DNA from 2 places in the Micromonospora sp. CNB394 genome. Region 2 is predicted to be linked to the other one. Evidence: predicted binding sites of a transcription regulator. Region 2 holds the regulator's gene; the other holds the start of a gene.
The links. Region 2 encodes HspR, which represses chaperone genes until heat shock. Its sites were predicted from a motif close to TTGAGTNNNNNNNACTCAA; they were not measured.
Positions count from the first base shown of each region.

Region 1: lon (endopeptidase La) is a predicted target of HspR. The motif match lies at 2,794-2,812, and genes of this name have one in related genera.

Region 1 is NZ_KB895825.1:433,710-448,335, reverse strand. Features, by position in the region: gene C569_RS0101905 (DEAD/DEAH box helicase) at 1-361, shown strand, start outside; gene lon (endopeptidase La) at 435-2,771, opposite strand; gene C569_RS0101895 (Lsr2 family protein) at 3,007-3,354, shown strand; gene C569_RS0101890 (hypothetical protein) at 3,561-4,766, opposite strand; gene C569_RS0101885 (DUF2726 domain-containing protein) at 5,076-5,942, opposite strand; gene C569_RS0101880 (DICT sensory domain-containing protein) at 6,049-7,140, shown strand; gene C569_RS0101875 (helical backbone metal receptor) at 7,172-7,894, shown strand; gene C569_RS0101870 (CBS domain-containing protein) at 7,818-8,147, opposite strand; gene C569_RS0101865 (DoxX family membrane protein) at 8,367-8,930, shown strand; gene C569_RS0101860 (FKBP-type peptidyl-prolyl cis-trans isomerase) at 9,084-9,452, shown strand; gene C569_RS29645 (STAS domain-containing protein) at 9,544-9,942, opposite strand; gene C569_RS0101850 (Ig-like domain-containing protein) at 10,226-11,497, opposite strand; gene C569_RS0101845 (dihydrolipoamide acetyltransferase family protein) at 11,926-13,359, opposite strand; gene C569_RS0101840 (alpha-ketoacid dehydrogenase subunit beta) at 13,356-14,360, opposite strand; gene pdhA (pyruvate dehydrogenase (acetyl-transferring) E1 component subunit alpha) at 14,360-14,626, opposite strand, start outside.
Region 2 is NZ_KB895829.1:115,071-129,696, forward strand. Features, by position in the region: gene C569_RS0109260 (polyamine aminopropyltransferase) at 147-1,715, opposite strand; gene C569_RS0109265 (hypothetical protein) at 1,712-2,476, opposite strand; gene C569_RS0109270 (DUF350 domain-containing protein) at 2,476-2,898, opposite strand; gene C569_RS0109275 (DUF4247 domain-containing protein) at 2,929-3,354, opposite strand; gene C569_RS0109280 (DUF2617 family protein) at 3,351-3,845, opposite strand; gene C569_RS0109285 (DUF4178 domain-containing protein) at 3,847-4,485, opposite strand; gene C569_RS0109290 (hypothetical protein) at 4,566-4,946, opposite strand; gene clpB (ATP-dependent chaperone ClpB) at 5,133-7,724, opposite strand; gene C569_RS0109300 (hypothetical protein) at 7,836-8,090, opposite strand; gene C569_RS0109305 (DivIVA domain-containing protein) at 8,087-8,404, opposite strand; gene C569_RS0109310 (winged helix-turn-helix domain-containing protein) at 8,609-8,827, shown strand; gene C569_RS0109315 (cation:proton antiporter regulatory subunit) at 8,907-9,407, shown strand; gene C569_RS0109320 (cation:proton antiporter) at 9,413-10,630, shown strand; gene C569_RS0109325 (hypothetical protein) at 10,797-11,225, shown strand; gene C569_RS0109330 (hypothetical protein) at 11,305-11,511, opposite strand; gene C569_RS0109340 (heat shock protein transcriptional repressor HspR) at 11,680-12,120, opposite strand; gene dnaJ (molecular chaperone DnaJ) at 12,145-13,335, opposite strand; gene grpE (nucleotide exchange factor GrpE) at 13,415-14,143, opposite strand; gene dnaK (molecular chaperone DnaK) at 14,192-14,626, opposite strand, start outside.

The DNA of each region.
Region 1 (14,626 bases), on a different contig from region 2:
CCCGCGCGAGGGCCGGCCGGAGACCGGCGGGCGGGGCGAGCGCCGCGGCCCGGGCCGGCCGCGTACCGGCGGCACCACCCAGGTCTTCATCGGGCTGGGCCGCCGGGCCGGGGTTCGGCCGCAGGACCTGGTCGGCGCGATCACCGGGGAGACCCGGATCAGTGGCCGGGACATCGGCTCGATCGAGATCGCCGACCGGTTCTCGCTGGTCGAGGTGCCGCAGGCGGTGGCCGACGAGATCATCGCGGGGCTGCGCGGCACCACCATCAAGGGGCGCAAGGCCACGGTACGCCGGGACCGGGACGGCGACGGGCCGGGCGAGCGCCGCGACCGGGGCTACGAGCGGCGCGACCGCCGCTGAGCCCGGCGTCCCCGGCGGGCGGACGCGACGAGAGCCCCGGCCACCACGCGTACGGTGGCCGGGGCGACGGTCGTCAGGCCGCGGCGAGCGCCGGGCCGTCCAGCGACTCCGTGCCGATCTCGGCCGGGCGCAGCGCCAGCGCGAGCACGTCCGCCACGTCGGACAGGGTGTGCACGGTCAGCGCCTCCCGCACCTGCGCCGGCAGGTCGTCCAGGTCCGGCTCGTTGCGCTTCGGGATGATCACCTCGGTGAGACCGGCCCGGCGGGCGGCGAGCAGCTTCTGCTTCACCCCGCCGATCGGCAGCACCCGGCCGGAGAGCGTCACCTCGCCGGTCATCCCGAACTCGGGCCGCACCGGCCGCCCGGTGACCAGGGACGCCAGCGCGGTCACCATGGTGATGCCGGCGCTCGGGCCGTCCTTGGGCACCGCGCCCGCCGGGACGTGCAGGTGGATCCGCCGCCCGGCCAGCGCGTTCGGGTCCAGCCCGTGGCGCCGTCCGTTCGACCGCAGGTACGACCACGCGATGTGCGCGGACTCCTTCATCACGTCGCCGAGCTGGCCGGTGAGCGTCAGCCCCGGCTCGCCCTCCATCGTGGTGGCCTCGATGAACAGCACGTCGCCGCCGGCGCCGGTGACGGCCAGGCCGGTCGCCACGCCGGGCACGGCGGTGCGTTCGGCCGACTCCGGGGTGAACTTCGGCCGGCCCAGGTAGCGGGCCAGGTTGCCGGCGTCGACGTGCACCGGCGCGGAGTCCGTGGCGAGCGCGACGGCGACCTTGCGCAGGATCTTCGCGAGGGCCCGTTCGAGCTGCCGGACGCCGGCCTCCCGGGTGTACTCGCCCGCGATCAGTGCCAGCGCCTCGTCGGCGACCGTGACCTCGTCGGTGGTCAGCCCGGCCCGTTCCCGTTGCCGGGGCAGCAGGTGGTTCCGGGCGATGGCGACCTTCTCGTCCTCGGTGTAGCCGTCCAGCGCGACCAGCTCCATCCGGTCCAGCAGCGGGCCGGGGATCGCCTCGACCACGTTGGCGGTGGCGAGGAACAGCACGTCGGACAGGTCGAGGTCGACCTCCAGGTAGTGGTCGCGGAACGTGTGGTTCTGCGCCGGGTCGAGCACCTCCAGCAGGGCCGCCGCCGGATCGCCGGAGTAGCCGACGGCCAGCTTGTCGACCTCGTCGAGCAGCACGACCGGGTTCATCGAGCCGGCCTCGCGCAGCGCCCGCACGATCCGGCCGGGCAGCGCGCCGACGTAGGTGCGCCGGTGGCCCCGGATCTCCGCCTCGTCCCGGACGCCGCCGAGGGAGACGCGGACGAAGGTGCGGCCCAGCGCCCGGGCCACCGACTCGCCGAGGCTGGTCTTGCCGACACCGGGCGGACCGGCCAGGGCCAGCACCGCGCCGGAGCCGCGGCCGCCGACCACGCCGAGGTTGCGCTCCGAGCGCCGGTTGCGCACCGCGAGGTACTCCAGGATGCGGTCCTTCACGTCGGCCAGGCCGGCGTGGTCGGCGTCGAGCACGGCACGGGCCGCGGCCAGGTCCGTGTCGTCCTGGGTACGCGTGTTCCACGGCATCTCCAGGATGGTGTCCAGCCAGGTACGGATCCAGCCTGCCTCGGGTGAGGCGTCACTGGCCCGCTCCAGCTTGCCGACCTCGCGCAGCGCCGCCTCGCGGACCTTCTCCGGCAGGTCGGCGGACTCGACCCGGGAGCGGTAGTCGGCGGAGCCGTCCGGCTCGTCCTCGCCCAGTTCCTTGCGGATCGCGGCGAGCTGCTGGCGGAGCAGGAACTCCCGCTGGGACTTCTCCAGCCCCTCGCGGACGTCGCTGTTGATCTGCTCGGTGACCTCCTGCTCGGCGAGGTGTTCCTTCACCCAGCCGACGAGCAGTTCCAGCCGGGCGGTGACGTCCGGCGCGGCGAGCAGTTCGGTCTTCTGCGTCAGGCTGAGCCAGGGCGCGTAACCGGCCGAGTCGGCCAGCTCGGACAGGTCGGTCATCCGCTCCATCGCGTCGATCACCTGCCAGGCGCCGCGCTGCTGGAGCACTGATGTCATGAGCGCGCGGTATTCGCGGGCGAGTTCCCGGGCACGGCCCGCCGGGGCGGGCTCGTCGAGTGCGGTCGCCTCGACCCAGAGCGCGGCGCCGGGTCCGGGCACGCCGGAGCCGATGCGGGCGCGGGTCAGACCGCGGATGACCGCCGCCGGTTCGCCGCTGGGCAGCCGGCCCACCTTCTCGATCGTGGCGACCACGCCGACGGAGCCGTACTCGCCGTCGATGCGGGGTACGGCCAGGAGTTGCTTGTCGCCGGTGGCGCGCGCCGCGTCGACGGCGGCCTGGGTGGTCGGGTCGAGGGTCACCGGAATGACCATCCCGGGCAGCAGGACGGCGTCGGTCAGGGGAAGTACCGGAAGAGTTGCCATCGAGCACCTGCCATCACGTTGGTTGAGCGTGCTTGGCTCAAGTAACAAACCGTGCCCCTTGTTCCGGGTTGTGAGCCACACCACTGCGAGGCGGTGCGTTCCCGCGCTCGCGGCCCAATGACGGCACCCTTTACCACGGACCCGCCGAATGGAAACAGTCGGCTATTCTTGCGGAATTACCGCATGGTAGGTCAAACTCTTAGCCACACCCCGCCCGACACAGGGAGTAATGGCGATGGCAAGGAAAGTAATCACTGTTCTGACCGACGACCTCGACGGCGGAAAGGCCGATCGGACCGTCGAGTTCAGCCTGGACGGCGTGGCGTACACGATCGACGTCTCCGACGAGAACGCGGGCGTCCTGCGCAAGGCGCTGGATCCCTACATCAACGCTGGCAGGCGAATGGGCCGGGGAGCGGCAGAGGCCCCCCGCGGCGCCCGCCGCACCACCCGGCCGAGCACCTCGGGAATGGACCGCGAGCAGAACCGCGCCATCCGGGAATGGGCCGCCAAGAACGGGTTCGAGATTTCCGAGCGCGGACGCATCCCCGTGTCGGTCGTCGAGGCGTACAAGAACCGCTGACCGCCGCCGGTTCACCGTCGGGCATCCCGGGGTCACGCTGAGAAATCGGCGTGGCCCCGATCGGCTTTCCACGGCCGGCGATTTCCATCCCGCCGGCTACCGCCGCCCGAGATTTCTTTCGGGACCACCTCCCACCGTGCCCCGTACGCGGGAACGGCAGCAGCCGCCCGGAGGAGCCCTCCGGACGGCCGCTACCGTTCGCCCGCTCAGTTGACGCGGATGCGCACCACGTCGATGGCGGGGGTCTGGTTCGCCCGCTCCATCATCGGGATGCGGTGCGAGCCGTCACCGGCCCAGACCGCGCACTGCGCCACGCCCGACTGCGCCAGACCCGGGATCTGGATCAGCACGTCGTCCGGCTGCTCGCTGCCCCGCCCGTCCTCGGTGGCGACGAAGAAGGCCGGCACGTCCTGCGGGTTCGGGGGCTGCCGGGTGCTGCCGAGCATCCGGCAGGCGGTGTGGAAGTGGCCGCGCACCAGGCCCTCCCCGTTGAGCAGCGAGCTCTCCAGGTAGTAGCCCCCCTGGCCGGCGGCGAGGAAGCGGTCCCGCACCAGGTTCTTGGTGGTGACCCGGAGCGTGAACGGCTGGTTGCGCCGCACCTGGTCCGGGAACTGCGTGATCAGCAGCGACGGGTTGTTCGCCGCGGCGCCCACCTCACCGAACGCGGTGCTCACGCACCGGTTGCCGTTCTGGAAGCCGTCGTGGGCCTCGAGCCGGCTGTCGGAGCAGTCGTTGGCGAGCACGTCCAGACCGTTGCCGCCGTCGTTGTCCTGACCACCGCCGTTGTCGTTCCCGTCGCCATTCTGGCCGCCGTCGTTCCCGCCATTGTTCTCGCCGTTGTCGCCGCCGTTCTGAGGGATGTCGGTCACCGCGCACTGGGCGAGTTGGTCCAGCCCCTCCGGGCGCTGCGCGACCCGGCCGATGGCAGTGGCGATCCGGTTGAGCGTGGCGGTCCGCTTGTCCGCCAACGGACGCAGGATCGCATTGTTGATGAACTCGCCGCCGTTGCGGCCGTCGGCCGCGAGCCGGCGGTTCGCCTCGGCGATCTGACTCTCCAGCAGCGCCAGGTTGCGGTCCACCTCGGCCCGGGCCCGGTCGGGCACCTGCGGCAGCCGGCCGCGGACGTCCGGGCAGGCCACGGTCGGGGTGCCGGCGCCGGCACCGCCCGCGTTCGTCTGCTCGCACTCGGCCGGCGACATCTGGCCGTCGCCCCAGTGGTTGCGGACCCAGCGGCCGTCCTGCCACGTACGGGTGGTGCTGCCCTGCCCCTTCGGGGCGGTCGCCCCGGGACTCGCCGGCACGCAGGACGCCGAGGCGGCGCGGGTGGTCGTCCGCCGGTCCTGGGCGGACGAGATCTGGGTGACGGCGACGACGCCGCCGAATACCGCGAGCGTGCCGACAACCGCCAGCATCCGCTTGCTCCGCGCGTTACCGGATGACCGGCGCGCCCGTGTGGACCTGCGCATCGAATTGCTCTCCTTCTCGATCCGGTAGTTGACTGGTGATCCCGGCGGGCCGACGAATTCGCGGTGTGAGATCACTGCGACGCTCGGTCGCACGTCAATGGCCGACGATGCCCTTTCCGCACCGTCTCCGCGCCGTCGGGGCGCGGCGGGGAAGATCCGCGTCCATTCCCGATGAGGTACGGAGCGCCGTCGGCGAAGGTTCACCGGAGATCGGAAAAAAAATCGAAAGCCGCCGTCCTCGGCGGCGAGGACGGCTCAGTCGGCGCAGAGATGGTCGAAGGCGAACCCACCGTCGAAGGAGTCCCGCTGCGCGGCCAGCGCGCGTACCCGCCGGAGAAGCTCGTCCCGGTCCACCAGGGACGGCGCTGCGCCGTCGAGGTCCCGCAGCCGCTCCCCCAGCGCCGCAGCGGCCAGGTCCTCGGCGAGCCGCCCCGGGTCGACGCCGCAGGCGAAGCCGCGCGAGGTCAGCCGGACCCGCTCCAGCAGGCAGCGGCCGGGCCGCACCTCGGCCCAGGCCCAGCCCTCCGCCGGGCCGCCGGTCCAACGCACGTGCAGGCCACGCACGATCGGATCGGCGATGCGGCCGGCCACGTACGCCTCGACCGCCTCGACCCGGGCCAGCGCGCCCAGGTCGTTCACCGGCCCGCGCCGGCCGTCCGGCAGCCGGCCGACGATGTCCCGGAACCCGACCGCGTCACCGGCGTCCGGGTCGGTGCCGTCGGCGTACGCCCGCGCGTCCAGCACGTACGCGACGAACCGGCGGACCTGGTCCGCGCCGCCCAGCGCCGGCGACTCGACGCGCAGCAGCGGCAGGCCCACGGCGGCGCAGACCGCGTCGGTCAGCCGTTCGGACCGCCGGGCGGGCGACCCGTCGGAGGCGGGCACGGTGAACCGCACCGCGAAGCGCGGCAGCCCGGTGTCGGCGGCGCAGACCACCAGGTCGAGCGACGCCCGTCCGGCGGTGCTCCACTGGCTGCCGGTGACCCCCGGCGGGCGGCCCTGCACCAGGTCGCCGAGCCGTCGCCCGCCGTGACCGAGGTGACCGGCACGCACCAGGGACGGCGCGGCGCCGGGCGGGATCGGCCGCAGCCAGGACGCGGTCACGCTGCCTGTGCTCGTCATCTCGCCCCGATCCCCCTCGTCCGGTCGACGCCCGAGTCTATGTGGTGGGGCACGACCGGTCCGGCCGACCGGTGCGCCGGCACGCCCGTCCCTCTAGGCTCTGCCCGTGCCCAGCGGACGGACCCCGGAACAGTTCACCAAACGCAGTCTCGTCGCCGTGTCCCACGCCATCGAACGCGCCGCGCTCGCCGAGGCCGAGGACGGCCCGCTCGTCGTGCTCGCGCTGTTCCAGCGGCTGCCGTACTTCGCCCGGGAGCGCGAGGTCTACCGGCGCATCGCCGGCCGCGCCGCCGTGACGGTGGTGGCGATGGTCGGCGGACCGCCGCCCGACCTGCCCGAGGGCGCCTACGGCGTGCCGCTCGACGAGGCGGAGGCGCTGGCCCGGGAGTGGACGGTGGTGGCGCTGAGCCCGCGTTTCGGCGCCACACTCGTCGCCCACGACCGGGCCGAGGTGGTGCCCGCGCCGACGTTGGAGTCCGGCCGCCTGTTCGAGGGACGCTGGGGCTTCCGCCGCGACGAGGCGCTGCACGAGGCGATCCGGCTGCGCGAACAGCTCGCCGAGCGGCTGCCCGCAGCGGCTCGTACCGCGCTGGACGAGGCGATCGCCCGGGTGCGGGACATCCCGGCCGGGCCGGGCGAACCGCGTGCCGAGGCGGCGCTGCGGCTGTTGGCGCGCCGCGGCGACCGGATCGACCAGCCGGTCGAGCCGGCCGAGACGATGCTGGAGGAGGCCGGCCTGGCCCGGTGGTCCGGCGCGGACGGGGTGACCGCCTCCGGCACGCTGCCGGTGGCGCTGGTCGGCCTGCGGGTGGACGCGCCGCCCGGCTCGCCGGAACGCTTCGGCCGCCGCGGCGTCGCCCGCGAGGGGCACGCCGTGCTCACCGCGATCACCGCCGTGCTGCGGCCGGTCGACCGCGCGCTGCGCGTCACCGAGAACGAGTTCCAGCTCCTCCTGCCGGGGCTCGACGAACCGGCCGCGCTGGAGGTGGTACGCCGGCTGCACGACGCGATCGGCGCGCTGGCCCGGTCGTACCCGTTCATGGCGTACACCGTGCACGCGGCCGTCGGGGTGACCACCCGGCGGCCGCTGCCCACCGCTGACCTGCGCGCAGCGGTCGACTGGGCGGTACGCAAGGGCCTGCCGGTGGCCGGCCTGCCGCCGGAGACCGCCGACGCGGTGACCGCGGCGGCCCGCTGACCGGCGGTCCGGGTCGAGGAGAGGAGACGCGGTGCGGGTGGTCTCGCTGGTGCCGTCGCTGACCGAGGCGGTCGCGGCCACCCGCCCGGAGGTGCTGGTCGGTGCGACCGACTGGTGCACCCATCCGGCCGGGCTGGACGTCGCCCGGGTCGGCGGGACGAAGTACCCGGACCTGGACCGGGTGCTCGCGCTGGAGCCGGATCTGGTGCTGCTCAACGAGGAGGAGAACCGGCTGGCCGACGCCGAGGCGCTGCGCGCGGCCGGGGTCCCGGTCCGGGTCACCTTCCCGCGTACCGTGCCGGAGGCCCTCGACCAGCTCGGCGAGCTGGTCGTCGCGCTCGGCGCGCCGGCCGAGCCGTCGTGGCTGCGGGCGGCCCGCCACGCCTGGTCCGCGCTGCCCCCGCCGGGACGAGCCCGCACGGCTGTGGTGCCGGTGTGGCGGCGGCCGTGGGTGGTGCTGGGGCGGGACACGTTCGCCGGGGACGTGCTGGCCCGGCTCGGGGTGCGCAACGGCTGGGCAGGCGACGCGGACCGCTATCCCCGGCCGAGCCTGGACGAGTTGCGCGCCCGGGCACCGGACCTCGTGGTGCTGCCCGACGAGCCGTACCGGTTCACCGCCGGCGACGGCCCGGAGGCGTTCCCGGGGGTGCCGGCGGCGCTGGTGTCCGGCCGGCACCTCACCTGGTACGGCCCGTCGCTGGCCGAGGCTCCGGCGCTGCTCGCCGCCCAGCTCGCCACCGCGGGCCCCACCTGACCGGCGCGGCCCGGGTGGCGGCGCTGCGCCGGTCCAGCCGCCCGTCCGTGGTGACCTCGCCGCCGCGGACCTGGACCGTGACCAGGCCGTCGCGCACGGACAGCACCCGGCGCAGCACCTCGTGCACGACCTCCGCACGGATGTCCGCGTCGGTACGCAGGTGCACGCGCAGAAGGTCACCGCGGGTGACGATGCCGGTGAGCCGGCCCAGGTCGTCGAGCACCGGGAGCCGCCTGACCGCCTCGTGGTCCATCAGCCGGGCGGTGACGCCCGCTCGTGGGTGGTGACAGCGGGAGTGGTCATCAGGTCCCGGTCAGGGGCGGCGGACCGGCGGCGACGGGCCGACCGGACCGGGTGGGGACGGGACCAACGACCCGGTCACGAGGGCACCTCTCGGCCCTGCTGCCGGACGTCACGCGGCGGTGGAATGAATGTGCCACCGGGAAGCGCGGTGCGAGGCACAGGAAGGGACGTGGAGACAATGACCGCGACAATCGAGCGGACCACCGCCGCCACCAACGCTCCGGCGGCGCACACCGGGACCACCCGCCGGAAGGCCACCCGGTACGTCTGGGCCGGGCTGCGACTCGCGCTGGGCTGGGTGTTCCTCTGGGCCTTCCTCGACAAAATGTTCGGCCTGGGCCACGAGACCCCGGCGAAGAACGCCTGGATCAACGGCGGCAGCCCCACCAGGGGCTTCCTGGGCAACGCGGTCGAGGGACCGTTCGCGGGCTTCTACCAGAACCTGGCCGGCGCGGCCTGGGCGGACTGGCTGTTCATGGTCGGCCTGCTCGGCATCGGTGTCGCGCTGATGCTCGGCGTCGGCATCCGGATCGCCGCCGCCGCGGGAGGGCTGCTCCTGGTCCTGATGTGGACGGCCGTGCTGCCCCCGGCGAACAACCCCTTCATGGACGACCACCTCATCTACGCGGGTCTGCTGGCCGGCCTGGCCCTGGTGGGCGCCGGCAACACCCTCGGCCTCGGCCGGGCCTGGGCGAAGCTCCCCCTGGTCCAGCGTCTCCCCTGGCTGAAGTGACCAGTTCGCCCCCGGGCGGGCGCCGCCGGCAGGCGGCGCCCGCCCTCTTCGTGTCCCCGCCACACCTGTGTGCGGGGACCGGCGCGTATCGGCCGGTCACGATCCGGCAGGATCGACGGTGACCACACCGTCAGCATCCGAGGAGACCCGCTCATGGACAAGCCCGAGGTCGGCCCGATCGAGGGCGCACCGCCCGCTGATCTCGTCGTCGAGGACATCACCGTCGGCGACGGCCCGGAGGCCCGCCCGGGCCAACTGGTGAGCGTGCACTACGTGGGCGTGGCCCACTCCAACGGCCGCGAGTTCGACGCCTCGTGGAACCGGGGTGAGACGTTCGAGTTCCCGCTCGGCGGCGGCCAGGTCATCGCCGGCTGGGACCAGGGCGTCGTGGGTATGAAGGTGGGCGGCCGGCGCAAGCTCACCATCCCGCCGCACCTGGGCTACGGCGCCCGGGGCGCGGGTGGCGTCATCAAGCCGAATGAGACGCTCGTCTTCGTGGTGGACCTGCTCGGCGTGCGCTGAGCAGCGCCCCCTTCCCGTCGGGCCGTCGGCAGTCGCGCCGGCGGCCCGACGTGCGCCCGGCCCGGCTGCGCGCGCCCGGGCCGGCAGCCGTTCAGGCCGCGCAGGCCACCAGTTCGGGGGCGCGGCCGGGCAGGCCCTGGTCGCGGTCGGGCAGGGCTCGCGAGCGGTCGGAGCAGCGCACCGGAAGCACCCGGTGCAGGCCGGTCACCCGCAGCACCCGGGCCACCACCGGGTCGGGGTCGGTGAGCACCAGCTCACCGCCGCGGGCCCGGACCCGCAGGTGGGTGGCGACCAGCGCGCGGACCCCGGCGGCGGAGAGCAGCCGCACACCGGACAGGTCGACCCGCAGCACCGGCCGGGCCGGCGCCGCCCAGAGCGCGGCCCGGAACGCCGTCACGGTGGCGATGTCGATCTCGCCGACCGGTCGCAGCTCGACCACGTGATCGTGCACGTCCGTCGCCACGTGGAAGCGCTCAACGCTGGGTACCATGCGGCCAAACCTACTCGGGCCCACCGACATTTCCGGACCTCGCGGCGGGGGTTCCGGGTAGTGTCCGGGAACCGACCCCGAGCGGTCTCAGGGTCGCCCCCGCAGCCGCCACGCCACGCCGCGCGGGAGCCGGCGAAACGCCGTCGGGCTGCCCCGCGCGGACGCCACCTCTGGCTGGGCAGCCTGACCGCGAACGGGGTGGCCCGCGTCGGCCTGGACCGAGCACGGCGCGGGGCCGGCCCGCGCGGACGCGGGCCGGCCCCGGGGCCGTTCCTCCCCAGGTTCAGCCGCCGCTGTTGCTCCGCGAGGGGGCCGGGGCCGGTGACGACCCACCGGCCACCGCGCCCGGGTGCGGCGTGGCGCTCTGCGTGGGCTTCAGCCCCGCCGGTACGGGCAGCGCACTGCCCTTGGCGAACTCGTCCCAGCCCACGTTCCAGGCGGTGAAGCCGTTGCCCTGGTCGAGCTTCACCTCGGTGCCCTTGACCGTCACCAGGTCACCGACCTGCGTGATGCCCATCAGCCAGTCCGCGGCGGTGGCCGAGACGTTGGTGCAGCCGTGCGAGACGTTCGTGCTGCCCTGGTCCCCCTCGGACCACGGCGCCGAGTGGATGAACTCGCCGCCCCAGGTCAGCCGCTGGGCGTCGTCCACGTCGACCACGTAGCCACCGTCGGGCTCACCGCGGGTGTCGAACGTGGTGTGCTCGTGCTTCTCCATGATCACCATCGCGCCGCTGGACGTCGGCGTGCTCGGCTTGCCGAGGCTGACGGGGATCCTCTTGAGCACCTTGCCGTCCTGGTAGACGGTCATCTGCTTGGTCCCGTTGTCGATGTCGAGCGTCACCTGCCGGCCGACCTTGGCGGTGGCGATCCGGTCGGAGTCGCCGATCGCGTCCTTGCCGATGGGCAGCCCCTGCAGCCCGCTGCGCACGCTGATCGTGGTACCCGGCTTCCAGCGGTCCGGTGCCCGGTACTCGGCCTGCTTGCCGTCGGCCACCCAGGACCAGGTGCCCGGCTGCGGCGGGTCGGTCTTCACGAACAGCCGGCGCTGCACGTCCGCACGGGCCTCCTCGGGAATCGGCGGGTCGAATCCGAGCACGACCGGCATCGCCGTCCCGTACGTCTGGTTCGATCGGAAATACAATTCGCTGGTGACTGCCGGTTTGGTGGATTTGGCCATCGTCGTGAACGTCGTCTTCTGCGTGGCGGTCTTGCCGGAATCGCCGGTCGCGGTCACCTCCGCAGTGTACGTCCGGGAATTGGCGAGCGGCCGGTCCGGCACCCAGCCGGACCCGTCCTCACGCGGCTGGGCCGGCACGGCGTTGCCCTTGTCGTCGGTCAGCTTGACGGCTGTCACCTTACCGTTGCTGACCTTCGTCCCCACCTCCGCGCTGATCGGCACGTCCCGCGTGCGGTCGACCGGCGTCACGGAGACCGACGGCGGCGCCGCCTCGGCCCGCTTCGCCACCGACTTCGGGCCGGCGGTGCACGCGCCGACCGCCAGCGGCGCGGCTGCGACGGTCATCGCGAAAAGCGTCAGTCGGCGCCTCGCAAACATATTTCGCCCCCCATTTCCGAACCCTCTCGCCCACATTCTGTACGCCCGGGATCGCGCCGTGGCACCTTCGGCGGAATTGCTCGGAAACAGCTGCGCGAATTGTGCCGGACAGGTAATTCCCGTCCCGGCTTGCGCCCCACGCCCCCTCCGCCCGGTTCCCCACCCCCGCCCACCCCGCGCCCCGCACCCCGCCCGCCTGCCCCTCGTCCGCCGATCACGAAGTTGACAGCGCACCGGCGTCCGATTCGTCCCCGCCAACCTCATGATCGACTGGGAGAGGGGCGTGAGGGCACAGGGGCCGCACCGGACGGACAAACACGCAGGATCGGGCGCATCGAGGGCGGCAAGTGCAAGATCGCGAACGGGTAGCAGCGGGGACGCGAGCGGCCCCGGCCCTCGTGGTGCGGGCCGGGGCCGGACGTGACGGGTCAGACGTTGGCGACCAGCAGCGCGGGCTGCTCGACGCAGTCGGCGACGTGGCGCAGGAAGCCGCCGGCCACACCACCGTCGCAGACCCGGTGGTCGAACGTGAGGCTGATCTGGGTCACCTTGCGGACGGCGAGCTGCCCGTCCACCACCCACGGCTTGTCCACGATCCGGCCGACGCCGAGCAGCGCCGCCTCGGGGTGGTTGATGATCGGCGTGGAGCCGTCCACGCCGAACACGCCGTAGTTGTTGAGCGTGAACGTCCCACCGGTAAGCCGCGCCGGCGGGAGCGTGCCGGCCCGGGCCGCCGCCGTGGTCTCGGCGAGCGCGGCGGCCAGGTCCCGGGTGGTGAGCCGCTGCGCGTCGCGCAGCACCGGCACGACCAGGCCACGGTCGGTCTGGGCGGCGATGCCCAGGTGCACGCCCGCGGACTGGACGATCCGCTGGCCCTCGGTGTCGACGTGCGCGTTGAGCTGCGGATACCTCCGCAGGCCACTCAGGCAGATCCGGGCCAGCAGCGCCAGGATGCTCACCGGCGTGTCCGGGGTGGCGGCGTTGATCGCCGCACGCGTCTCCAGCAGCCCGGTGGCGTCCACGTCGACCCAGATGGTCACCTCGGGGATCTCCCGGCGGCTGCGGGACAGCTTGTCGGCGATCACCTTGCGGATGCCGGTGAGCGGGATGACCGCGTCGCCGTCGCCGGCCGGGGCGAGCCCGACGTGCGCGGCCGGAACGTCCGGCACCGCCGCCAGCCGGGTCGCCGGAGCGGGGGCGGCCACCGCGGCGTCCAGGTCGGCCCGGCGGATCACGCCGCCCGGCCCGGTGCCGCGCAGCGACGCCAGGTCGATGCCGTGCTCCTTCGCCAGCCGCCGCACGATCGGCGAGATGACCAGCGGCGCCGACGGTCCGTGGGGCTGCGCCCGCTCGGCGGTGCGGTCCGCCGGCGCGGCCGTGCCGCTCGGAACCGGCGAAACGGCCGGAGCCGGACCCGCCGGGGCCGGAGAGCCGGTCCCGGCCGCCGGGCCCGCCGAGGCGGGTGCGCCGGTCCCGGGAGTCAGGGCCAGTCGCGGGCGGCGCCGCCGCCGGCCCGTGCCGCCGTGGCCGGTGCCGTAGCCGATCAGGACGTTGCCGGACCCGGCCCGCTCCTCCTCACGGTAGGTGGCGTGCGGGTCGGGGGCGTCGTCGAGCGGCGCGATGGTGATGAGGGGCTGGCCCACCGGGCGGACCTCACCGGCCGCGCCGTGCAGGGCCACGACCCGGCCGGCGTACGGGCACGGCACGTCGACGACGGCCTTGGCGGTCTCCACCTCGACCACGCTCTGGTCCACGGTGACCACGTCGCCGACGGCGACCCGCCACTCGACGATCTCCGCCTCGCTCAGCCCTTCCCCGAGGTCGGGCAGGAGAAAGTCGCGGGTTCCGACCGCCGCGGTCATGCCGCCACCCACCGCGTGTCGGGCTGGTCGTCCCACTGCAGGCGGGCCACGGCGTCCAGCACCCGGTCGACCGAGGGCAGGTGGGTGTGCTCCAGCATCGGCGCCGGGTACGGGATGTCCAGCCCGGACACCCGCAACACCGGCGCGTGCAGGGCATGGAAGCAGCGCTCCTGGACCCGGGCGGCGATCTCCGCGCCGACACCGGCGAAGCCCTGCGCCTCCTGGATCACCACGCACCGGCCGGTACGGCGTACCGAGGCGGTGACGGTGGCGTCGTCGAACGGCACGATGCTGCGCACGTCGACCACCTCCAGGTCCCAGCCCTCCTCGCGGGCGGCCTCGGCGGCGGCGAGCGCGACCGGCACCGCCGGCCCGTACGCGATCAGCGTCGCGTCGCTGCCGGGGCGACGCACCACGGCGGTGCCGATCGGCGCGGTGCGGGCGGGCAGCTCGGCCTCGGCGCTGGTGAAGTAGAGCTTCTTGGGCTCCAGGAACACCACCGGGTCGGGGTCGTCGACGGCGGCGCGCAGCAGCGAGTACGCGTCGTCCACGGTCGCCGGCGTGACCACCTTCAGGCCGGGGGTGTGCGCGTAGTACGCCTCGGACGAGTCGCAGTGGTGCTCCACGCCGCCGATGCCACCGGCGTACGGCACCCGGATGACGATCGGCACGCTGAGTGCGCCGCGGGTGCGGTTGCGCAGCTTCGCCACGTGCGAGGCGATCTGCTCGAACGCCGGGTACGCGAACGCGTCGAACTGCATCTCGACCACCGGCCGCAGGCCGGACATGGCCAGGCCGACCGCGAACCCGACGATGCCGGCCTCCGCGAGCGGGGTGTCGAAGCAGCGCTTGTCACCGAACCGGGCCTGCAGCCCGTCGGTGATCCGGAAGACGCCGCCGAGCTGGCCGACGTCCTCGCCGAAAACGACCACCCGCTCGTCGTCGAGCATCGCGTCGGCGAGTGCGGCGTTGAGCGCCTTCGCCATGGTCATGGTGGCCATCAGGCGTCCCCCTCCCCATCGGCGGCCAACTCGGCCCGGACCATCTCGCGCTGCTCGACGAGTTGCGGCGTCGGCTCGGCGTACACGTGGTCGAACAGGCTCAGCGGGTCCACGGTCGGCTGGGAGTCCATCCGGCGGCGCAGCGTCGCGGCGTACTCCTCGGCCTCCTCCGCGACGGCCGCGACGGCCGCGTCGTCCAGCACGCCCCTGGCCCGCAGGTACGCCTCGAGCCGGGCGATCGGGTCGCGGTCGCGCCACGCCTCGAC
Region 2 (14,626 bases):
CCACCAGCTCAGCACGCCGGAACGGCTCACCTCCCGGCGGCGCGCCGCAACCGGCGGTGCTCGGCGGTCACCACGCCGAGCAGCACGAGATCGAGCGCGACGGCGGAGACCGCGCCGAACTGGTTCACCGTGAAGGTGAAGACCTGCTAGTAGCCGCGCCATTCCTCGCGGGCGTAGTCCAGCACCCTCGGCCGCAGCAGCGTCGAGGCCGGCACGTCGAGCCGGGCCCGGTCGGCGGGGAACGTGCCGGCGGCGGCCAGCACCTGCGGGGTGAGGAACCGCAGCGGCGGCGGATCGGCCGGCAGCGCCAGCTCCGGTGCGACGTCGCCAGGTGCGGCGAGCACGAACCCCCAGTCGCCGAAGCTCGGCACGTCGACGTGGTACGGCACGGTGGCGAAGCCGGCCTCGCGGACCGACCGTTCGATCGACCAGTACGACCGGGGCGCGAAGTAGGGCGAGCCGGACTGCACGACGAGCCGCCCGCCGGGGGCCAGCACCGGCCGGACCAGTGTGTAGAACTCGATCGTGTAGAGCTTCGCGGTGGCCGTCTCGTCCGGGTCCGGCAGGTCGGCGATCACCACGTCGAAGCGGTCCGCGGCGGTACGCAGCCAGGCGAACGCGTCCAGGTTGAGCACCCGTACCCGGGGGTCGGTGAGCGACTCCCGGTTCAGCTCGCGCAGCTGCGGCTCGCGGCGGGCCAGCTCGACCACGGCCGGGTCGAGGTCGACGAGCGTCACCGAGCGCACGTCCGGGTACTTGAGGATCTCCCGCGCGGCCAGCCCGTCCCCCGCGCCGAGCACCAGCACGTCGCCGTGCGCCCCGCGCATCGCCGGGTGCACGAGCGCCTCGTGGTAGCGGTACTCGTCGATCGAGCTGAACTGGAGGTCGCCGTTGAGGAACAGCCGCAGATCGGCGGCGGAGTGGCCGGGCTCGCGCACCGAACGGGTCAGCACGATCTCCTGGTAGCGGCTGCGCTCGGCGTGCACCACCGGGTCGCGGTAGAGCTGCTGACGCGTGGTCACCTCGAAGTCGTGGGCGGTCACCCACGCGTACCCGAGGAGCAGGCCGACCACGACGGTGGCCGCGCCCAGCGCGGCCACCGCCCGGCGGCTCAGGTCGGCGCGGAACACGGTGAAGACGAGGACGACACCTGCGACCGCGTTCACCGCGCCCACCACGAGCGCGCCCTTGAGCTGGCCGAAGACCGGGATCAGCAGGAACGGGAAGGCCAGCCCGCCGAGCAACGCGCCCACGTAGTCGGCGGCGAACAGGTCGGCCACCGCGCTGCCCGCGGACTGCTCCCGGATGCGTTGCAGCATCACCATGAGCAGCGGAATCTCCGCGCCGATCAGCAGGCCGAGCACGAACGCGGTGCCGACGAGCGCCGGGCCGTACAGGTCGAGCCAGGCGAACGCGGCGTAGAGGCCGAGTACGGACAGACCGCCGAGCAGAGCCAGCGTCAGCTCGATCACCGCGAACGAGACCACCGCCCGGGACTGCAACGGCTTCGCCACCAGCGCGCCGACGCCCATCGCGAAGACCATCACGCCGAGCACGATCGACGCCTGACCGACCGTGTCGCCGATCAGGTAGCTGCCGAGCGCGACCAGCGCCAGCTCGTACACCAGGCCGCAGGCCGCACAGACGAAGACCGCGAGCAGGACCGCCGCGCGGGCCAGGCGCCACCGCGGCCGTGCGGCCACGTCGACGGTCACCGTCTGCTCCGGGTACGTCCGGCGGCTCCCGCCCCGGCGCGCTGCGCGGGCACCCGTCCCCGGTGCCTGCGGCGCTGGCGCACGCCCACGGCGAGGAACAGCGCGGCGAGCAGGAACAGGCCGACCGAGCTGAGGACGTAGACCCAGCGGTCCCGCCAGAAGTCGTTGCCGGCGTCCGGCAGCGGGGCGGCCTCGGCCGACGGCCCGGCGGTGGGCGTCGCGGCCGGCTCGGCGAGCCCGCGCTCGGCGGCGAGCAGCGGCAGGATCGTGGCGGCCCGGGTGACGGCCCAGCCCGGGTCGTCGACGAACGCCTCCTCGTCCAGCCCGAAGCGGCCCAGGCGGGTCTCGATCGCGGCGAGGTCGGTGAACTCGATGTCGTCCGAGCCCTTGATCCGGATCGTGGCGGAGTCCTCCGACTCGCTGCTGGACGGGGTGTACCTGACCGTCGCGGACACCGCGATCCAGCGCGTGCAGCCGGGCGCGTCGATGACGCTGGTGCCGTCGCCGAGGTTGGAGCCCACGCTCACCTCGTCGTACACGTCGAGCAGTTCCCAGCCGTAGCAGACGCCCTGGCTGTCGGCGGCGGTCCGGAGGATCGGCACGGTGCCGGACCGCTCGTCGGCCACCGGGGCGGGGACGGAGGTGTCCGAGTCTCCGCTGTTCACCCCGATGACGACGGCGACGACCAGGATCCCGGCGGTCAGCGTCCAGGCCCACACCTGCTGGCGCTTCTTCTGCTGGGCGGTGGCCTTTCCCGCCATCAGATGATCGCGGCCGCGATGATCGCACCGGTGGCGAGATGCACGGTGGCGGAGACCCACACCGCCGGGTGCGGCTCCGGGTCGACGAGCAGCTCGCCGAGCTTGCCCGGAGTAGCCACGTCGAGCAGCACGAAGGCCGCCGCCATGATCACCAGACCGAGGATGCCGTACGCGCCCGCCCCGATCAGCCCCAGTGTGAAGTCGTCGGCGCTGGCCACGATCGCGGCGACCACGATCGTGCCGACCCCGAGCAGGTTGGACGAGAGCAGCAGCGCCGCGTTGCGGTTGCGCTCGGTCCAGATCAGCTCGTGGAGTTTGCCCGGGGTGGCCACATCGACAAGGACGTAGCCGATCGCCATCAGGACGACGCCGACCGCGCCGTACGCGAGGGTGACCAGCAGGTCGGTGACGAGATTCTGCACAGGTGACTCCAGAATGAGGGACGGGAGGGGCTACTTGCCGGAACCGGGGCCGCCGCCCCGGACCGTGCTGCCTCGGCCCCAGCCCCAGCTGTTGCCGACGACGCTGTGGTACCGGGGGTAGGCGGTGGTCATCTTCTCCAGCAGGATCACCGAGCCGACGGCGAGCGGGAGGATCACCACCGAGTCGTCGTCGTAGCGCAGGTACACGCCGCTGCCGTCGACGTACTGGTCGGCCGGCTTCCAGGCGTCGGTGATCTGCTTGGACACCTCACTCGGCGCCTTGTTCGAGGTGTACGCGACCGCGTTCGAGCCGATGTCCCGCGTGGAGGCGCGAGAGAAGGTGTCCTCCACGTAGCCCCGGGGCGAGAAGTTGCCGTAGAAGATCGTGAAGGCGGCGATGAGCGCGCCGATGAGAGCGACCGCCACGCCCACCACGAACCACCGTCGGTACGTCACAGCTCCTCCACCACGGTCTCGGTCAGGACCAGCTCGTTCGTCTGCGGGTAGGCGTGCCAGGTGCGCCAGGCGAGCGCGCCGTCCGGTGGACCGGGCCGGACGGAGAGCGCGGTGACCGCGTCCTCGTCGCCGGGGAAGACCCCGATCAGCGCGTACGGGTCGTCCGCCAGTTCGGCGCGCAGCGCCGCGACCCGGGCGCGCAGGCCGTCGCCGTCGGGCCGGAGCACAGTCGCGAGGAACCGGTAGCCGGCTCTCTCGTCGTGCAGCGTGCCCGGCAGGTGCGGCGGGCGGCCGGGCAGGCAGGCGACCGTCTCGGTGAGCGTGCCGAGCACCACCTGGTGGGAGGCGCCGAGCAGGCGCAGCCGCAGCCGCGGCAGCCCGGGCAGGTCGATGTCGCGTACGGCCAGTGCCGGCATCTCCGGGCCGCCCAGGGCCAGGCTCAGGTCGGCGGCGCTGGTGTCGACGTAGGGCGCGTGCAGGGAGACGAGCACCTCAGCGCACCGTCTCCGGGCCGCCCTGCGGGTAGATCATCACCTCGGCGCGGCGTAGCTCCTCGCCGACGTTGACCTCCCAGCCGGCCTCCCCGTACGCCTCGAACGACAGCCGTGCGCCGCCGGGCGCCTGGTAGTCGTGGTAGCGCATGGTGCCGTTCGGGTCGAGGCCGGTGCCCTCGGTGGCGGTGTAGCGGGCCTGGCCCGACTCGTCCCAGTTGTAGCGGCGGCCGGCCATCTCCAGCGTCGGGGCGCCCGGCGTCACGGTGGCCCCCGGCTCGCTGGTCCAGAGCACCATCTCCAGGTCCGGGTCGGTCTCGACGGAGAGCCAGCGCTTCACCCCGCCCGCGTCGTCGAGCAGGTGCTCCGCCCAGCTCCATCCGCCCTCGACCAGGTGCACCGAGCCGCGCACGGTGTACGGCACCGTGCGGATCTCGACGATGTCACCGGGCTTGAGCGCGCGCGGGTCACCGCGCAGCGAGTCGGTGTCCCGGTCCCGGAACGGGTCACCCGGTGCCGCCTTCGTCTTGGAACTGGACGCCGTCCGCGACTTCCGCACCGCGATGACGGCGATCACCACACCCGCCACCCCGACCAGACAGCCCAGCGTGGTCACCACGTACGCCAACGAACCGTTCACGACCGCCTCCCCAACGTGCTCGGCGGGAACGGTAACAACCGCACGCACCCCTGATGAAGACCTGTTCGCTGAGTGTGCGCTCAGCTACTTTGGGCACCGGCGAGCCGGTCGGCGGCGTATTCGCCCAGCGTGGTGCGCCCCATCAGGCAACCGGAGAACGTGGTGAACTCGCCGTCGTCGCCGCGCAGCCGGGCCCAGGCGTCCCGCCCGGCCGCCGGGTCGACGGCCTCCAGCAACGTCGCCGCGTACGCCCGGCCGGCCGGTGAACCCCTGCGGAGCAACCTGTCGATCCGCTTGCGGGCCGCCTCCGGGTGCTCCCGCAACCCCTGTTCCAACGTCCGGTACGCCTCGGTCACGGGCAGGATCTGCCCCGCCAGCCCCACCCCGCCGAAGGCGAGGGTGTCCGCGCCGTCGAGTTTCCGCGCCGCCTCGTCGAGTTCCCGTTCCCAGCTCCCGCTCATGCCCCACTATGTGCCCACCCCACCACCCCCGCACTCCCCGTAAGGAAGGGCCCCCTATTAACGCCTCCGGTAGAGGAAGGGCCCCTTGTTAACAACCCGCGAGGCGCACGCACCGGCGGCACGCGGCCAGCGGTGGGGACGGCGAAGGCCCGACCAGGACGGCCGGGCCTTCACACGGGTGGCGGGTCAGGCGGCGGTGACCGCCAGGGACTCCTTGGAGTCGGACAGGTCGACGCGGACCGTGTCGCCGTCGCGGATCACCCCGGCCAGCAGCGCCTTGGCGAGCTGGTCGCCGATCGCCGACTGCACCAGCCGGCGCAGCGGGCGGGCACCGTAGATCGGGTCGTACCCGTGCTCGGCGATCCAGGTGCGTGCGGCGTCGCTGACGTCCAGTGCCAACCGGCGGTCCGCAAGACGGGTTCGCATCCGGTCGAGCTGGATGTCCACGATCGACCGCAGGTCCTCGCCCCGGAGCGCGGCGAACACCACGATGTCGTCGAGTCGGTTGAGGAACTCCGGCTTGAAGTGCGACCGGACCACCGCGAGCACACCCTCCCGGCGCTCGTTCTCGGTGAGCGTCAGGTCGCTGATCACCGACGAACCGAGGTTCGAGGTGAGGATCAGGATCGCGTTGCGGAAGTCGACGGTACGGCCCTGCCCGTCGGTGAGCCGACCGTCGTCGAGCACCTGGAGCAGCACGTCGAAGACGTCCGGGTGGGCCTTCTCCACCTCGTCCAGCAGGATCACCGAGTACGGCCGGCGGCGTACCGCCTCGGTGAGCTGGCCGCCCTCGGAGTAGCCGACGTACCCGGGCGGGGCACCGACCAGGCGGGCCACCGAGTGCTTCTCGCCGTACTCGCTCATGTCGATGCGGACCATGGCCCGCTCGTCGTCGAAGAGGAACTCGGCGAGCGCCTTGGCCAGCTCGGTCTTGCCGACGCCGGTCGGGCCGAGGAACAGGAAGCTGCCGGTCGGGCGGTCCGGATCGGCGATGCCGGCGCGGGCGCGCCGGACCGCATCGGAGACCGAGGTGACCGCCTCGGACTGGCCGACCACCCGGGAACCCAGCGTCTCCTCCATCCGGAGCAGCTTGGCGGTCTCGCCTTCGAGCAGCCGCCCGGCGGGAATGCCGGTCCAGGAGGCGACCACGGCGGCGATGTCGTCCGCGCCGACCTCCTCCTTGAGCATCGCGCCGTCGGCCTGGAGCCGGGCCAGTTCCTCCTCGGCCTGCTTCAGCTCGGTCCGCAGCGCGGGGATCCGGCCGTACCGCAGCTCGGCGGCTCGTTCCAGCTCGCCGTCGCGCTCGGCCCGCTCGGCCTCGCCGCCGAGGCGCTCCAGCTCCTCCTTGGCGGTGGAGAGCTTGGTGATGTGGCTCTTCTCGGTCTGCCAGCGCTCGGAGAGCGCGGTGAGCTGCTCACGCTTGTCGGCCAGCTCCTTGCGCAGCCGTTCCAGACGCTCGGCGGACGCGGCGTCCGGCTCCTTGGCGAGCGCCATCTCCTCGATCTCCAGCCGGCGTACCGCCCGCTCGATCTCGTCCACCTCGACCGGCCGCGAGTCGATCTCCATGCGCAGCCGGGACGCGGACTCGTCGACCAGGTCGATGGCCTTGTCCGGCAGGAACCGGTCGGTGATGTACCGGTCGGAGAGCGCCGCGGCGGCCACCAGTGCGGCGTCGGTGATCCGTACGCCGTGGTGCACCTCGTAGCGCTCCTTGAGGCCGCGCAGGATGCCGATGGTGTCCTCGATCGTCGGCTCGCCGACCAGCACCGGCTGGAAGCGGCGCTCCAGGGCTGGGTCCTTCTCGATGTGCTCGCGGTACTCGTCGAGCGTGGTCGCGCCGACCATTCGCAGCTCGCCGCGCGCCAGCATCGGCTTGAGCATGTTGCCGGCGTCCATCGAGCCCTCGCCCTTGCCCGCGCCGACCACCGTGTGCAGCTCGTCGAGGAACGTGATGACCTGGCCGTCGGAGTTCTTGATCTCCTCCAGCACGGACTTCAGCCGCTCCTCGAACTGGCCGCGGTAGGACGCGCCGGCCACCATCGCGCCGAGGTCGAGCGAGACCAGCTTCTTGTCCCGCAGCGACTCCGGCACGTCGCCGGCCACGATCCGCTGGGCCAGGCCCTCCACGATCGCCGTCTTGCCGACGCCCGGCTCGCCGATCAGCACCGGGTTGTTCTTCGTACGCCGGGACAGCACCTGGATCACCCGGCGGATTTCCGAGTCCCGGCCGATCACCGGGTCGATCTTGCCGTCGCGGGCGCTGGCGGTGAGGTCGACGCCGTACTTGGTCAGGGCCTGGTAGGTCTGCTCCGGGTCGGCCGTGGTGACCCGGCGGTCCCCGCCCCGGACGGTCGGGAACGCGGCGACCAGGTTCTCCTCGGTGGCGCCGGAGTTCTTCAGCGCGACCGAGACCGCGCCGCCGACCCGGGCCAGCCCGGCCAGCAGGTGCTCGGTCGAGGTGTACTCGTCGCCCAGCGGCCGCGCGATCTGCTCGGCGGCGCCGATGGCGTTGACGAATTCGCGGGCCAGCGTCGGCTCGGCGATGCTCGACCCACGGGCGGCGGGCAGGGCGTCGACCGAGCGCTGGGCGGCGCGGCGCAGCTCGGCGGGGTCGGCCCCGACGGCGCGCAGCAGGCCCGCGGCGGTCGAGCCCTCGGTGTCCAGCAGTGACAGCAGCAGGTGCCAGGGCTCCACGGTGGCGTGACCGCGCTGGTTCGCCAGCGCGACGGCACCGGTGATGGCTTCGCGGCTCTTGGTGGTGAGACGTTCCGTGTTCATGGGCTCCCCCGGATCGGCGTGTCCACTGGACATGACACAACCAGGGTTGAGTCTATTCCGCTCAACTCCACCCCTGTGACCTGAGTCACAGGGCCCATTCGTACCAAGATCTCAGCGCCGTGGAAGGCGCGCGAGGCAAGGGGTCTCGTGGTCGGCGCGCAGCACGCAACGCCGACCGCCGTCCAGCTTGCGGTCGCAGAACACCCAATGGCGTACGGCCTGGTCGTCCTCGGCCGAGACGGTGATCCCGCCCAGCTCCACCACCGCGAGGAACGCCAACGAGCGCCCGGCCGTGCGACCGAGCATCTTCGCCCGGGCCAGGTCGGCCGCGCGCACCGGCAGATGGATCACGTACCGCACGGTCACGACCGACCGGCCAGGTCGCGCATCGACGGCGCCTGACGCGACTGCCACTCGCGCAACGCGTGCTTGATCCGGGCCGTCTCGTCCCGGCTTCGAGCGATTTCGGCGTACGCGGCGGCGAGGTCCCCGGCGACGCGATCGAGGAACGCGGCGACCTCGGCCGGGTCCAGCCCTCGACGGCGCGTCGCGAAACGGTGGCCCCGCACCTGCCAGGGCCGGAGCGGGAGGTACGAGGTGGCGCGGTAGGCGCCGCCCGGCGCGGAGTTGGGCGGTTCCGCGTTCCGCTGCTTCGGACGTATTCGCAGGAGATTGCGCACGGCACTGCCCCTTCTCGTCGAGGACGGAGGTCGGGACGAGCCACGGGGGTGCCCGCCCCGACCCCGGGAAGCTCCAGGTGCCATCCGGGAGCGTTCGTCAGCAACCTACAATCGGTACCGGTTGTAGGTCAACGACCAACCCACAATTGCTTGAGGTTGGAGGTGGATGCATGGTCGAATGGGCGTGCCATCCGGGGAGTGTGTATGCCCAAACAGCAGTACCAAGTGCTCGCAGACGAACTGAAGAGCAAGATCGATTCGGGAGAGTGGCCACCCGGCACCAAGCTGCCGAGCCGCGCCCAACTGTGCAAGGACTACGGCGTCTCCGACACCGTAGTGGGCAAGGCGATGATGATCCTGCGTGCGACCGGCCTCACCGAGACGCTCGAAGGCGTCGGCGTGTTCGTGGCCGAAAGGACCTAGAAGGCCGTCCGAGCTGCACGATCAACCTTTCCTTCAGCCCTGGAGGCAGTACGTGCAGCGCCGGAGTAGCCTCACCGGCGTGCGAGTACGTGTCGAACAGACCGCCCTGCCCGGGATCGGCGTACGTCATGATCTGATGACGGAGTCCGGCCGCCGGCTCGGCGTGGTCTCCCACCGCAACGGCCGTCGCGACCTGGTTCTCTACGACCCGGACGATCCCGACTCCTGCCAGGCCGACATCCCCCTGACCGACGACGAGGCGGAGGCGCTCGCCGACATCCTCGGCGCGTCGCTGATGCTCAGCCAGCTTTCCGGCCTGCGTGAGCAGGCCGCCGGGCTGCTGACCGAGCAGATCGCCATCCCGGCCGGCACGAAGTACGTGAACAGGCGGCTGGGCGACACCGGGGCACGCACCCGCACCGGGGCCTCCATCGTGGCCGTGCTGCGGCGGGGCGAGGTGAATGTCTCACCCGGTCCCAGCTTCCGCTTCGCCGCCGGTGACGTGGTGGTCGTGGTCGGCACCCGCCAGGGACTCGACGGGGTGAGCGCCATCCTGGCCGAGACCGATCCGGACGGCTGAGGCGCATGCACGAAACCACGACTCTGCTCGTCGAGGTCGGAGCACTGCTGCTCCTGCTGGGGCTGCTCGGCCGACTCAGCCGGCGGTTCGGCATCTCACCCATCCCGCTCTACCTGCTCGCCGGCCTCGCCTTCGGGCACGGCGGCCTGCTGCCGCTCAACGCCAGCGAGGAGTTCTTCGCCGTCGGTGCCGAGATCGGCGTGATCCTGCTGCTGGTCATGCTCGGCCTCGAATACAGCGCGAACGAGTTGGTGGGCAACCTCCGTTCGGCCGCGCCGGCCGGCCTGATCGATGCCGTGTTCAACGCGCTGCCCGGCTTCGCCTTCGCGCTGCTGCTGGGTTGGGGCTGGGTGGCGGCCGTGGTGCTCGCGGGTGTCACCTGGGTGTCGTCGTCCGGTGTGATCGCCAAGGTGCTCAACGATCTGGGCCGGGTCGGTAACCGGGAGACCCCGGTGATCCTCTCCGTCCTGGTGATCGAGGACCTGGCGATGGCCCTCTACCTGCCGCTGGTCACCGCACTGCTCGCCGGCGCCGGCCTGCTCAAGGGTGGGATCTCGCTGGCCGCCGCGGTGCTCACCGTGGTCGTCGTGCTGGCGGTGGCGATCCGGTACGGGCACCTGATCTCGACGGCGCTCTCCGCCAAGGACCCGGAGGCGCTCCTGCTCGGGGTGCTCGGCCTGACCCTGCTGATCGCCGGAATCGCGGCCAAGCTCCAGGTCTCCGCCGCGGTCGGCGCGTTCCTGGTCGGCATCGCGCTGTCCGGGCCGGTGGCGCACCACGCCACCGAACTGCTCTCCCCGCTGCGGGATCTCTTCGCCGCGGTCTTCTTCGTGTTCTTCGGGCTGGTGACCAATCCGATGGACATGCCGCCGGTGCTGCTGCCCGCGCTCCTGCTCGCCGTGTTCTCCATGACGACGAAGGTGGCCACCGGCTACCTGGCCGCCCGTCGGGCCGGGATCGCCGAGCCTGGTCGCTGGCGGGCCGGCCTGGCGCTGACCCCGCGCGGCGAGTTCTCCATCGTCATCGCCGGACTGGCCGTGGCAGCCACCTATCCGGTGAACCCGAAGCTGGCGGCGCTCGCCACGGCGTACGTGTTGATCACGGTGGTGACCGGGCCGCTGCTCGCCCGCCTGCCCGACACCCCGTGGTTCAAGCAGTGGCTACGCACCCGCGCCGCCGCCGCCCGTGCGGTCTCGCCGTTGCCCGCGCCGACCGGCGACTGACCGGGCGCCGGGCCGGATCCGCCGCAGGGCAGATCCGGCCCGGCGTTGTCAAATTGATCCCGGGAAGGTCTACCACTGCTCCGTCCAACCGCGTTAACGTTTCGGCCCAGCAGCCAGGGTCCGCGGGTGGCCTGCGCCCCCGCCAGCGCAAGCGGAAGGTCGGCCGGTGAGCGTGCAGGAAGAGACGTTCCACGGCTTCGCCAACCCCGTCGACCCCTCGCCCGCCGAGCTTCGGGCGTGGGCCTATCAGCCGGATTCCGTGCCGCTGACCTCGATGCCACCGGACTGGGATCTGCTGGTCGCCGGTGACCACCTGGTGCAGACGTTGTTCGACCTGGCCATGGATCAGGGTTGCCCGGCGCGGCGGTTCACGCTGCACTGCCTCTACATCTATGCCGCCGACGGCATCCGGACGAACTTCCGCGCCCATCCCAAGCGCCGGTTCCGCAAACTGGTCGAACAGGCCGAGAAGTCCGGCGACGAACTGATGCGCAACTGGGCGCACAACAGCCGGGTACTGCTCGCCCGGCCGGATCTGTTCGTCTACCGGGACTGGTGCGAGGGCGGCCTGGTCCGGGAGAACCGCCGCCTCTGACGCCTCGACCGCCTCGCCACCCCGGATGGCGAACGGGCCGGGATCCCCCGTGGATCCCGGCCCGCACGTCGGCGGATCGTCAGGTCGACCCGCCCTGCTTCCGGCGCCGTTCGTCGTCCCGTGCCCGGTCCACACCGTGGTCCGTCTGGTCGGCGAAGCGCCCTTCCTTGACCTTGTCGCTGAAGCGTCCCTCGGTGACCCGGTCGAACCGCTCGCGCACGTTCTCAGCCACTTTCTCCAGCCGTTCCTCCGCGCGCTCAGCCACCTTCTTCGCCGGTTCCGTCATGACTCCCCCCGCCAGCCCGGAATCCGCTTTGGGGGCTTTTGCCCCTACGTAAGAGCCTAGTTGACAGCGCTCTGCCGTACGCCGCTTTCCCCTGACCCGGCCCGCGAACCGGCGAAGGCCGGCGCGGCCCCGGGGGAGCGGGGCGCGCGCCGGCCTTCAGGCACCAGGTCAGCGGTCGGGCGTACGGCGTGGACGCCAGACGACGAGCGCGGTGGACGTGCGGTTGGTGGGCACGAGGTCGCCGCGGGGGAAGCCGCCGAGCGACTCCAGCTCGGCGATCCGCCGGTACGCGGCATCCAGCTCCGCCTCCAGCCGGGCGACGCGCTGCTGCGCCTCTTCGAGCAGCCGCTCCAACCCGATGATCCGCTTCACCCCGGCCAGGTTGATCCCGTCGTCCTGGCTGAGCCGCTGCACCTCGCGGAGCAGCACCACGTCCCGGACGCTGTAGCGGCGACCTCCGCCGGACGCCCGGCCGGCCTGCACCAGGCCCAGCCGGTCGTACTGGCGCAGCGTCTGCGGGTGCATCCCCGCCATCCGCGCGGCCACCGAGATCATCAAAACCTTGGCCTCGTAGGCCGGGTCACCCGAGCTGACGTACTCCTCCGACATGCCCGCTCACCTCCGCTGCCGCCGTCAACTGAATCGACGTACCCGCGCGTCGAGATGTTCCCGCGCGGCGGGCGGAGTCTGCGCCGCGAAGGTCTCCAGCGCCGCCCGCGCCTCGTCCGAGACCTTCGCCGGGACCACCACGTCGAGCGTGACCAGCAGGTCACCGGCGCGGCCGTCCTTGCGTACGACGCCCTTGCCGCGGGCGCGCAGCACCCGCCCACTGGGCGTACCCGGTGGCACCCGCAGGGTCACCGTCCCGTCCAGGGTCGGTACACGCAGGTCCGTGCCGAGAACCGCCTCGGCGTACGTGACCGGGACGCTCAGGGTCAGGTCGTCCCCGGTGCGCCCGAACAGCTCGTCCGGGCGGACCTTCACCTGCACGAACAGGTCGCCCGCCGGGCCGCCCCGCTCGCCGGGCTCACCCCGGCCGGCCAGGCGGATCCGCTGCCCGTCGGCCACCCCGGCCGGGAAGCGGACGTGCAGGGTGCGGGTCTTGGTGACCCCGCCGGTGCCGTGGCACTCCGGGCACTTCTCCTCGACGACCGTGCCGACGCCCTGACAGTTGCGGCACGGCTCGGAGAAGCTGAACGACCCCTGGTTACGGGTGGTCACCCCGGCGCCGTGGCAGACCGGGCAGGCCACCGGCTGGGTGCCGGGCTTCGCGCCGTTGCCGTGGCAGGTGTCGCAGACCCCGGGCGCGCGCAGCGTCAGCGGCAGCGTGACGCCGTGAACCGCGTCGGTGAAGTCGAGCGCCACCTCGGTCTCGACGTCCCGGCCGCGGGCCGGGCCGCGCGGACGCGCCGGACCGCCGCCGCCACCGCCGCCGGAGAAGATCGAGCTGAACAGGTCGGTGAAACCGCCGCCGCCGCTGAACCGGCTGTCGCCGCCGCCGGCACCGCCGCCGAACAGGTCGGAGACGTCGAACGGCATGCCGCCCGGCTGGCCCGCGCCGCGGGCGTTGCGCCGGAAGGCGCCGGAGCCGAACAGCGAGCGCATCTCGTCGTACTCGCGGCGCTTCTTCTCGTCACCGAGCACCGCGTACGCCTCGGAGACGGTCTTGAACCGCTCCTCGGCACCGGTGTCGCCGGGGTTGTGGTCCGGGTGCGACTCCCGGGCCAACCTGCGATACGCCTTCTTGATCTCGTCCGAGGAGGCGGACTTGTCCACGCCCAACGCGGCGTAGTAGTCCTTCTCGATCCAGTCCTTGGAACTCACCGGTCCACCCCCTTCCACGGGTCGAACCCCGGTCGTCCCGCCCGCCCGGTGCGGGCGGGCGGGACGTCACGGGTCGGCACTACTCCGGGTCCGCGACCGCGACCATGGCGGGCCGCAGCAGCCGCTCGCCGAGCTGGTAACCGCGGCGCATGACCTGGACGCAGGTCGGTTCCGTCACGTCGGCGGAGGTCTGGTGCGCCACCGCCTCGTGCCGGGTCGGGTCGAACGGGTCGCCCGTCTCGCCGAACGCGGTCAGGCCGAACTTGGCGAGCGCGCCGGTGAGCTGCTCGGCCACGCTGCCGAACGGACCCACCAGGTCGCCGTGCTCGCGGGCCCGGTCCAGGTCGTCGAGGATCGGCAGCAGCGCGGTGAGCACCGCCCCGGTGGCCTGCTCCTGCACCAGGTTGCGGTCCCGGTCGACGCGCTTGCGGTAGTTGGCGTACTCCGCGGTCACCCGCTGGAGGTCGCGGGTGCGCTCCTCCAGGTCGGTGCGGAGCGACTCCGTCTCGGCGCCGGCCGGCGCGTCCGTACCGTTCGGCTCGGCGGGCGAGTCGACCACGGCCGGACCGCTGACCTCGGCCTCGCCGCCGATCTCGTCGACCACGACCTCGGCCTCCTCGACCAGCCCTTCGGCGGGCGCGTCGGCGGCCGCGTCGGCCGCCGAGGCGTCGTTCGCCGGCTGCTCGGTCACCTTGCCGAGCTTGCGCTTGTCGCGGATGACGACCCGGGGTTCGTCGCCGGTGTCCTTGCCGGCGCCCGGCGCCGACCCGGTGGCACCCGGGTCGGCCGCTCGTGGCTTGTCCGTCATGCGGTTACCTCATCCCTCTGCCGTGCGAGTCGTGTCCGGGACCGGATGTCACTTCTTCTTGTCCTCGTCCACGATCTCCGCGTCGACCACGTCGTCGTCGCCACCGGCCTTCGGGCCACCGGCCGCACCCGCACCGGCACCCGGCCCGGCCGCACCCGGTGCGGTCTGCTCGCCCTCCTGCTGCTGGGCGTAGAGCAGCGAGCCCGCCTGCTGGGAGACCTGCGCCAGCTTCTCGTGCGCGGACTTGATCTTCTCGATGTCCTGCCCGCCGAGGGCGCTGCGCAGCTCGCCGAGCGCCTCGTTGAGCTGGTCGCGGTTCTCGCCGGGCAGCTTGTCGCCGCTCTCGGCGAGGAACTTCTCGGTCTGCCACTGGAGCGCCTCGGCCACGTTGCGGGTCTCGGCCTCCTCACGGCGGCGCTTGTCCTCGTCGGCGTGCTCCTCGGCGTCCCGGCGCATCCGCTCGATGTCGTCCTTCGGCAGCGA